DNA from 3 places in the Streptomyces sp. NPDC006512 genome. Region 1 is predicted to be linked to each of the others. Evidence: riboswitches for the same ligand, from Rfam matches in the RefSeq annotation. Region 1 holds a riboswitch; each other region holds the start of a gene.
What was found. Region 1 has a riboswitch for cobalamin ahead of metE (5-methyltetrahydropteroyltriglutamate--homocysteine S-methyltransferase). Riboswitches for the same ligand answer to the same signal wherever they lie in the genome.

Region 1 (3,260 bases):
GCACCAGGACGTCGATGCCCGTCTTCTCCTGGAAGGCGATGACCTCGCGGATCTCGGCCTTGATGCGCTCCTCGTACCCGGCGGTGTCGACGCGTCCGGCGCGCAGGTCGGCGCGGGCCACGCGCAGTTCGTCGGTCTGCGGGAAGGATCCGATGGTGGTGGTGGGCAGCAGCGGCAGGCGCAGGTGGGCGCGCTGGGCGGCGGCGCGTTCGGCGTAGGGCTGGGCCCGGCGGCCGTCGGCGTCGGTGATCGCGGCGGTGCGGGCGCGGACGGCCGGATCGTGGGTGATCGGGGAGGTGGCGCGGGAGGCGAGGTCGGCCTGGTTGGCGGCGAGTTCGGCGGTGATCGCTCCGGGGCCCTGGGCGAGGCCGCGGGCGAGGGTGGTGATCTCGGTGGTCTTCTGGCGGGCGAAGGCGAGCCAGCGCCGGATCTGCGGGTCGATGTCGCGTTCGGCGGTGGCGTCGAGCGGGACGTGGAGCAGGGAGCAGGACGCGGCGACGTCGACGGAGCCGGCGAGGCCGAGGAGGGTGCCGAGGGTGGCCAGCGACTTCTGGTGGTCGTTGATCCAGATGTTGCGGCCGTTGACGACGCCCGCAACCAGGCGCTTGCCGGGCAGGCCGCCGACGGCGGCGAGGTCGCGGAGGTTGGCGTCGGCGGCGTCGGTGAAGTCGAGGGCGAGGCCCTCGACGGGCGCCTTCGCCAGGACGGGCAGGGCGTCGCCGAGCCGGTCGAAGTAGGTGGCGACGAGGAGCTTGGGGCGTTCGGTGAGCGCGCCGAGCTCCCGGTAGGTGCGGGCGGCGGCGTTCAGTTCGGCGGGGGTGCGGTCCTGGACCAGGGCGGGTTCGTCGAGCTGGACCCATGCGGCGCCGGCCGCCTTGAGGTCGGCCAGTACCCGGGCGTAGACGGGCAGCAGCCGGTCCAGGAGGGTGAGCGGTTCGAAGTCGTCGGCCACGCCGGGGGCGGGCTTGGCGAGCAGCAGGTAGGTGACCGGGCCGACCAGGACCGGGCGGGCGGTGTGGCCGAGGGCAAGGGCTTCGCGGAGCGCGGCGACCTGCTGGGCGGAGTCGGCCGTGAAGACGGTGTCGGGGCCGAGTTCGGGGACCAGGTAGTGGTAGTTGGTGTCGAACCACTTGGTCATTTCCAGCGGGGCCACGTCCTGCGTGCCGCGCGCCATCGCGAAGTACCCGTCGAGGGCGTCGGTTTCGACGGCCGCCCGGTGGCGGGCGGGGATCGCGCCGACCATGACCGTGGTGTCCAGGACGTGGTCGTAGTACGAGAAGTCGCCGGTCGGAACCTCGGTGATGCCGGCGTCGGCCAGCTGGGCCCAGTTGGTGCGGCGCAGGTCGCGGGCGGTCTCCCGGAGGGCGTCGGCGCTGACCCGGCCCTTCCAGTAGCCCTCGACGGCCTTCTTCAGTTCGCGGTTGCGGCCCTGGCGGGGGTAGCCGTACACGGTGGCCCGTACTGCCGCGGCTGCGGATTCGGTGGTCACGGAACTCTCCTTCGCGAGCGTGTCTCCATGGACCCGGTGACGGTCCGAGGGTGCGAAGGGGTGCCGGAACGGGCGGACCGCCGGGACCGCGTACGACGGGGTACGCGACGGGGAGGATCCGCCTGAGGTGCACGCCGACCCGCCCACGAGGTCACCGGGAAACCGTGCGCGGTCGTTCGCGCACGGGCAACGGGCAGGTCTTCGGACTCGCGGGCACGCCTGCCGGTCTCCCGGCGGGCACCTACTGGCCGTCGCTTCCCAGGACCGGTTCCGGTCCCAGTGCGTATGACGGCGGTCGTTCCCGCTCACCGCTGCGGGGCAGTCCCGGATTCCCACCGGGTTCCCTCTTACGACGCATCCCGTCTGGCGGACGGGGCGAACCAGCTGCGGACGCCAGCGTAGGCGGACCCGGTCGAGAACCGGTCCAACCGTCCACATGCCGGACGGGGAAATGAGATGCGGCGCGGGTGCGGCGACACCACTCGCCGTACCCGCGCCGCACTCCCGCGTCCCCGGCGCACCCTCTGCCCGGGGAACGTGCCGGGGCCCCTCAGCCCCGGCCGTAGGTGTGGAACCCGCGGCCGCTCTTGCGGCCCAGCAGCCCTGCCTGCACCATCCGCTGGAGCAGTGGGGGCGGGGCGTACAGGGGTTCCTTGAACTCCTCGTAGAGCGAGTCGGCGATGGCCGCGACGGTGTCCAGGCCGATGAGGTCGGCGAGTTTGAGCGGTCCCATCGGGTGGGCGCAGCCGAGTTCCATGCCGGCGTCGACGTCGGCCGGGCTCGCGTACCCGGATTCGGCCATCCGGATGGCCGAGAGGAGGTAGGGGACCAGGAGGGCGTTGACGACGAAGCCGGCCCGGTCCTGGGAGCGGACGGTGGTCTTGCCGAGAGTGTCGCGGGCGAAGTCCTCGACGCGGGTGAGGGTGTCCTGCGAGGTGTGGAGGGAGGTCACGACCTCCACGAGGGGCAGGACGGGTACCGGGTTGAAGAAGTGCAGGCCGACCACCCGGTCGGCGCGGCCGGTGGCCATCCCCAGCCGCATGACGGGGATCGCGGAGGTGTTGGTGGCGAGGATCGCCCCGGGGTCCTCGACGGTCTTGTCGAGGCGGGTGAACACCTCGGTCTTGGCCTCGGGGTTCTCGGTGACCGCTTCGATGACGAGCTGCCGGTCGGCGAGGTCCTCCAGGTCTCCGGTGAAGACGAGCCGGGCGAGGGCGTCCTCGGCGGAGATCCGGTCGAGCTTGCCCCGCTGGACGGCGCGTTCCAGGGAGACGGCGACGCGTTCGCGGGCGGCCCGGGCCGCGGCGGCGTCCGCTTCGGCGACGACGGTGTCGAGTCCGGCGCGGGCGCACACCTCGGCGATGCCGGCGCCCATCTGGCCGCCGCCGACGACTCCGACGCGCCGGATGCCGGCCGGGCGTGCGGGGGCGCTCACGCGGTCACCCCCGCGGTGACGCGGCGGACCAGGTGGCGCGTGTAGGCCTCGGGGGTGAAGAAGGCGGGCAGCCGCACCGACAGTGCGGTGTCCACGAAGACCTCCCTGGCTTCGAGGGCGCGGGCCCGCGGGTCCTCGGCCTCCAGGGCGGCGCATTCGGCGTCCAGGAGGTCGGTCACGGTGGCCCGGTCCACGCGTTCGTGGCGGATCCACTGCCAGATCTGGACGCGGGCGATCTCGGCGGTGGCGGCGTCCTCCATCAGCCCGCCCAGGGCGACGGCTCCGCTGCCGCGCAGCCAGGCGTCGAAGTAGCGCAGGCACACGGCGATGTTGGAG
Region 2 (3,260 bases), on a different contig from region 1:
CGGCGAGGTCGCAGGAGGCCTCGTACGCGGCCAGCATGATCCGCTCGGAGAGCTTCGTGGACAGCGCCCGCGCCTCGGGGGAGTCGAAGGGCACCTTCAGCTTGAAGAAGACGTCCTGCAGACCCATCGCGCCCAGGCCGACCGGACGCCAGCGGGCGTTGGAACGCCCGGCCTGCTCGGTCGGGTAGAAGTTGATGTCCACCACGCGGTCGAGGAAGGTCACGGCCGTACGGACGGTCTCGTCCAGCCGCTCCCAGTCGATGTCCCCGTCCACGACGAAGGCGCCCATGTTGACCGAGCCGAGGTTGCAGACGGCCGTCTCGCCGTCGTCGGTGACCTCGATGATCTCGGTGCACAGGTTGGAGGAGTGGACGACCGAGCCCGGCTCGGCGGTCTGGTTCGCCGTGCGGTTGGAGGCGTCCTTGAAGGTCATCCAGCCCTGGCCGGTCTGCGCGAGGGTGCGCATCATCCGGCCGTACAGGTCACGCGCGGGCATGGTCTTGCGGGCCAGGCCGTCCGCCTCGGCCTTGCGGTAGGCGGCGTCGAACTCGTCGCCCCACAGGTCCACGAGCTCGGGGACGTCGGCCGGTGAGAACAGCGACCACTGCCCGTCGGAGTTCACGCGCCGCATGAACTCGTCCGGCACCCAGTGGGCGAGGTTCAGGTTGTGCGTACGGCGCTGGTCCTCACCGGTGTTGTCGCGGAGCTCCAGGAACTCCTCGATGTCCGCGTGCCAGGTCTCCAGGTAGACGGCGGCGGCACCCTTGCGGCGGCCGCCCTGGTTGACCGCGGCGACGGAGGCGTCGAGGGTCTTCAGGAACGGGACGATGCCGTTGGAGTGGCCGTTGGTGCCGCGGATCAGGGAACCCCGGGCGCGGATGCGGGAGTACGAGAGGCCGATGCCGCCGGCGTGCTTGGACAGGCGCGCGACCTGGTGGTAGCGGTCGTAGATCGAGTCCAGCTCGTCCAGCGGGGAGTCCAGCAGGTAGCAGGAGGACATCTGCGGGTGCCGGGTACCGGAGTTGAAGAGCGTGGGGGACGACGGCAGGTAGTCGAGGCGGCTCATCAGCCGGTAGAGCGAGGCCACTTCCTCGACGGCCTGGACGGTGTCGTTCTCGGCCAGGCCGCAGGCCACGCGCAGCATGAAGTACTGCGGGGTCTCGATGACCTGACGGGTGATCGGGTGGCGCAGCAGGTAGCGGCTGTGCAGGGTGCGCAGGCCGAAGAACCCGAAGCGGTCGTCGGCGCCCTCGGCGAGGGTGTGCTCGACCAGCGCGTCCAGGCGGGCCGCGTGGGTCGTGACGAACTCGGCCGTGCGGTCGGCGATGAGCCCCTCGCGGTGGCCGACGGCGACGGACGCCGAGAAGGACGTGGAGCCCTGGCCCGCGGCCTCGTCGCGGACGGCCAGCGTCAGCAGCCGGGCGGCGAGGCGGGAGTACGCCGGGTCCTCGGAGATCAGACCGGCCGCGGCCTCGGTGGCCAGCCCGCGCAGTTCGGCCTCGTCGGCGACGGAGCTGCGGCCGCGCAGGGCGGCGGCGGCGACCCGGCCGGGGTCGGTGTCGGGGAGGTCGGCCGTCAGCTCGGTGAGGGTACGCAGCAGTGCGGTCCCCGGGCCCTCGGGCGTGAGCGCAGCCTCGGTGTCGGACTGGGCGGACTCGGCGCGCGGTGCGGCAGGCGCGATGGTCACGGGGGGAGCTCTCCCTCGCTCGGCCCGGTCTTCGACGGGGCGGGGCGAGCGGGCGCACGCGGGAAGCCCACGGACCGGCCCGGACAGGGCAGGCGGTACGTGCGCCGCGTGGCGTCCACCGGCCCAACCGCGAGGCCCGGACGTATCGGCACCCGGTTCGGTTGAGCCGGGCGCGCTGTCGGCAGGTCCTCGGACTTCCGGACGCACCAATGGGTGCACTTCATACCGTTGCGGGACAGTTCCGGATTCGCACCGGATTCCCCTGCGACGACAGCAGCCATGAGCATACATGTGGGGGCGGCCCGTTGCGGTAGCCCCCACATGTTGTGTCGGCGTGGCTACTGCTCGGGTGCGTACAGCTCCAAGGCGTAGGTGAGCAGGGGCACCGAGGGGACCGGGGACCAGTCCCGTTCCGGGGTGCGCACGAAGCCCAGGCGCTCGTAGATCCGGTGCGCGGCGGGGCTGCCCGGCTGGGTGGAGAGCACCAGCCGGGACACTCCCGGCAGGGCCCTGGCGCGGTCGGCGCAGGCCCGTACGAGTGCTTCGCCGGCGCCCTTGCCCCGGCCGGCGGCGGCCACGGCGAGCATCCGGAACTCGGCCTCGCCGGGGCCCGCGATGTCGGCGAGGGGGCTGCCCGGAGGGGCGAACGTCACACCGCCCAGCAGGCGTCCGTCCAGTACGGCGACGAGCACCTCGCCGGATCCGGCCCGGCCCGCGACGTCCCGAAGCGTCCGCTCGTACGTGTCGTCGGTGTTGGCTTCGAGGAGCCCGTCCTCCAGGTAGGCCCGCGCGGTGATCCCGCCCAGCTCTTCGTATTCGGCGGGCTGCGCCGCCCTGATCACGATGTCCATGCGTCGAGTGTGCGCGACGGCCGCGGGCGGACGCCCGGATCCCGGCGGTCCGGTGCCGGGCACGCGCGAGGGCCCCGCCGGACGAGGCCGGCGGGGCCCTCGCGCGTGCCGCTCAGCAGCAGCGGAAGCCCTCCCGGGGATCCGCCTCGCGGGCGTCGGTGCGGGCCCGCTCGAAGGCGCGCCGGGTCATGACCTCGGCGTGCGGGTCGTGGGCGCGGGCGTGGGCCACGTAGCGGTCGTACGCGGCCTCGCCGGAGAACTCCCGTACGTAGAACCGGGCCTTCGACAGCGCGCCCCGGACCCCGCTCACCGCGCGCGCGGCGCTCGTGCCGCTCATGCGACGGGGGTCTTGGCCCGGCCGCCGCCCGCGTCGAGGCCGGCCGCCGCGAGTTCGGCCTTCTCCTCGGGCGTGGCGATCAGCCCGGCCGGGGCTACGATCTTCGACTCGGTCCACGGGACCTCGGACAGGCGCACCGTCTCGGGGTGGGCGATGGCCTTGAAGCAGGTCCGGGCCGCGTCCACCAGCACGATGACGATCAGGACCGCGAACAGCACCGACAGCACCCCGTCGACCGTGGCGTTGGTGACGACGGTGTGCATGTCGCCCATGGTCTTGGCGGGCGGCAGGACCTTGTCGGCGTCGATGCCCGCCTGGTACTTGTCGCGCTGGGCGAAGAAGCCGACCTTCACGTCCTCGGAGAAGATCTTCTGGTAGCTGGCGG
Region 3 (3,260 bases), on a different contig from region 1:
AAGGCCCGGACGAACGAGGTCGCCGCGAGCCCGGCCAGCGAACGCCACACCGCGGCCCGGTTCGTGTGCCCGAGGCGGGCCGCCTGGGCCCGGCGGACCTGGGCCGTGGCGTCCAGCAGCAGGAACCCGATCCGGTACATGACCAGGGCCACGTCGACGACGGGCGCCGGCACCCCGGCCCGTACCAGCCGGGGCAGTACGTCCGACACCGGGGTGGTGAAGGCGAACAGGAGCACGCCCAGCGAGGCCGCCGAGGTGCGCAGCAGCAGTTCCCCGGCGTGCCGGGGCCCGTCGGGGGCCAGCGAGACGAATCCGCCCGGGCCGCCCAGGGACACCAGCAGCGGCAGCGCCCCGGTGCAGCAGAAGCCGAGCGGGACCCGGAAGGCCCGCCACAGCTGCCGCCCGGCCACCCCGGCGGGGCCGAGCAGCACCGCCAGGGTCGCCGCGGCGACCAGCGGCCCGCCGGGCCAGGGCGGCAGGCACACGGCGGTGACCGTCAGGCCCAGTCCCAGCAGGGCCTTCTCCAGTGGATGGCGGCGGCGCCAGCGGCTGCTGTGCGCCGCGACGTCGATCGGCAGCACCGCGCTAGCGCTCCGCGCCGGTCGCGGACGCCGGAGCCGGGCCGGCCCCCGGGTCCGTGCCGGCGGGGTCGGCGGTACCGGCCGCGGCGGCGAGCGCGGCGCCCTGGCGGCGGCCCTTGCGCACGCCGAAGTAATAGGCGAGGACGCCCGCGCCGAGTGCCGCCTGGAGGGCGAACAGGGCCGACTCGATCTCGCCCGACGGGGGTTCGTACAGCGGGGAGAACCAGGGCTCGTAGTCCGGCTTCAGCTCGGTGATGGCCGCCTCCGCCTGCGCGTCGGCGCCCGCGAACGGCTCCTCCTTGCCCTCGCCGAGTCCCAGCGCGAGCGGGAGCACGGCCAGCGCCGCCACCAGGAGCAGCAGCAGCGTGTTGATCTTCGCGTTCCTGGTCATCAGAGCGCCGCCTCCTGCTTCGTCTTCGTCCCGGTGAGCTTGGCGACGCCGAGGCGCACCAGGTCGGACTTGCTGGACTGCATGAGCAGCCGCACCACGAGCACGGTGAGCAGGCCCTCGCTGACCGCGAGCGGGATCTGGGTGAGGGCGAAGATGCCCGCGAACTTCTCCAGCGCGCCGACGAAACCGCTGCCCGGGTCCGGGAAGGCCAGCGCCAGCTGGACGGAGGTCACGCAGTAGGTGATCAGGTCGGCGAAGAAGGCGCCGAAGAAGACCGTCACCATCAGCGGCACGTCGAACTTCTTCAGCAGCCGGTAGACCCCGTAGCCCGCCCACGGGCCGGCGACGGCCATCGAGAAGACGTTGGCGCCGAGGGTGGTGAGTCCGCCGTGCGCCAGCAGCAGGGCCTGGAACAGCAGGGTGATCGTGCCGAGCACCGCCATGATCGGCGGCCGGAAGAGGATGGCCCCCAGTCCGGTGCCGGTGGGGTGTGAACAACTGCCCGTCACCGAAGGGATCTTCAGGGCGGACAGGACGAAAGTGAACGCTCCGGACGCTCCGAGCAGCAGGGTGCTCTCCGGCTTGGCCTTCACCTCGCGGGTGAGGGCGCGGACACCGTGGACGACGAAGGGAGCGGACGCGGCGCCCCAGGCGACCGCGTGCAAAGGGGGAAGGAACCCCTCGGCTATATGCATGAGTAGAGAGACCTCTCCAGCACCTCGTGGATGGACGACGCGCCCCGGCCGGTCTCCTGGCTCACGGGTACTGATGCCCTGGCTCCGCCTTCCCGGGGCCGTGCGGTCTCCCGCGCGGAACCCAGTGGCTTCCCGCAGGAGTGGAGCCGGACTTCCCGATCACAGTGGCGAGGGCCGCACCGGTTTCCCACCGGTTTCCCGAACACCAAGGCCCGCTGACAGTAGTCGTCCGCGCCGACCGGTAACAACCCGCCCCCGTGCGCGGGGGTGACCGGAGGCCGTCCGGCGGTGCCCCGGAAGGGTGCGGTCCGATGGCGGTCCGGGCCCCGGCCGGTCAGCGTGGGGGGCGTGGCTGACACCTCCTCCGGCGCTCCCGCCTACTCCGACCTCTCCGCCGTCTACGTGAACTGCACGCTCAAGCGCTCGCCCGAACCCAGCAACACCGAGGGGCTGATCGCCAGGAGCCGCGCCGTCATGGAGGCCGCCGGCGCCCGGACCTCACTGATCCGGGCCGTCGACCACGACATCGCCACCGGTGTCTGGCCGGACATGACCGAGCACGGCTGGGAGACCGACCAGTGGCCGGTCCTCTACAGCCAGATCATGGACGCCGACATCCTCGTGCTCTGCGGCCCGATCTGGCTCGGCGACAACAGCTCCGTCATGAAGCAGGTCATCGAGAGGCTCTACGCCTGCTCCTCGATCCTCAACGAAAAGGGCCAGTACGCCTACTACGGGCGCGTCGGCGGAGCGCTGATCACCGGCAACGAGGACGGCGTCAAGCACTGCGCCATGAACGTCCTCTACAGCCTCCAGCACCTCGGCTACACGGTCCCCCCGCAGGCCGACGCCGGCTGGATCGGCGAAGCCGGCCCGGGACCCTCCTACCTGGACCCCGGCTCGGGCGGCCCGGAGAACGACTTCACCAACCGCAACACGGCCTTCATGTCCTGGAACCTCATGCACCTGGCCGCGCTCCTCAAGCGCGCGGGCGGCGTCCCCGCACACGGCAACCAGCGCTCCCTGTGGGACGCGGGCTGCCGCTTCGACTTCCCCAACCCCGAACACCGCTGATCCCCGTACCCCGTCCGTCCGGGATCCGGCGGCACGACGCCGGGGGCCCGGGGTGTGCGACACCCCGGGCCCCCGGACGGCGTGCCGGTCAGGTCAGCACGTGTTGGGGTGCGAGACGTCCACCACGACCCGCTCCGGGTTGTGCAGGACGGTGACGCCGTAGGCCGGCCGGGTGTCGAAGGCGGCGCCGAAGGTCACGTAGCCCTCGTAGTCGCCGGTCATGGCGAGGCCCTTGAGCTTGCTGAGGTAGATCTTCTGGAGCTTGGGGCCCTTGTAGACGTTCTGACCCGCGTCGTCGTGTCCGGCGGCGGGGTGCAGACGGATCTCCAGGAAGTACTTGCCGGCCAGCGGGACCGGCTTGCCGGACCCGTCGTAGACCAGCTTGGAGACGGGGCTGACGTTGACCTCGGGTACGTACCCCTGGAGGTCGATCACGATCCGGTCGAAGGTGCAGTGCCCGCCCCAGCGGGCGTTCACGACGAGCGGAGTCTGGGTGGTGGTGGCCGACGTGGAGGAGGC

Region 2: another riboswitch for cobalamin. It lies ahead of ABZZ17_RS11285 (ribonucleoside-diphosphate reductase subunit alpha); the one in region 1 lies ahead of metE (5-methyltetrahydropteroyltriglutamate--homocysteine S-methyltransferase).
Region 3: another riboswitch for cobalamin. It lies ahead of ABZZ17_RS23755 (energy-coupling factor ABC transporter permease); the one in region 1 lies ahead of metE (5-methyltetrahydropteroyltriglutamate--homocysteine S-methyltransferase).

The regions. Positions count from the first base shown of each region.
Region 1 covers NZ_JBEXPG010000023.1:87,863-91,122, forward strand. Annotated here, with positions in the region: gene metE (5-methyltetrahydropteroyltriglutamate--homocysteine S-methyltransferase) at 1-1,489, opposite strand, end outside; cobalamin riboswitch at 1,664-1,889, opposite strand; gene ABZZ17_RS18095 (3-hydroxybutyryl-CoA dehydrogenase) at 2,040-2,924, opposite strand; gene aceB (malate synthase A) at 2,921-3,260, opposite strand, start outside.
Region 2 covers NZ_JBEXPG010000012.1:30,725-33,984, reverse strand. Annotated here, with positions in the region: gene ABZZ17_RS11285 (ribonucleoside-diphosphate reductase subunit alpha) at 1-1,687, opposite strand, end outside; cobalamin riboswitch at 1,850-1,984, opposite strand; gene ABZZ17_RS11280 (GNAT family protein) at 2,026-2,538, opposite strand; gene ABZZ17_RS11275 (YbdD/YjiX family protein) at 2,651-2,875, opposite strand; gene ABZZ17_RS11270 (carbon starvation CstA family protein) at 2,872-3,260, opposite strand, start outside.
Region 3 covers NZ_JBEXPG010000034.1:87,551-90,810, reverse strand. Annotated here, with positions in the region: gene cbiQ (cobalt ECF transporter T component CbiQ) at 1-581, opposite strand, end outside; gene ABZZ17_RS23760 (energy-coupling factor ABC transporter substrate-binding protein) at 586-972, opposite strand; gene ABZZ17_RS23755 (energy-coupling factor ABC transporter permease) at 972-1,667, opposite strand; cobalamin riboswitch at 1,696-1,892, opposite strand; gene ABZZ17_RS23750 (flavodoxin family protein) at 2,016-2,741, shown strand; gene ABZZ17_RS23745 (hypothetical protein) at 2,835-3,260, opposite strand, start outside.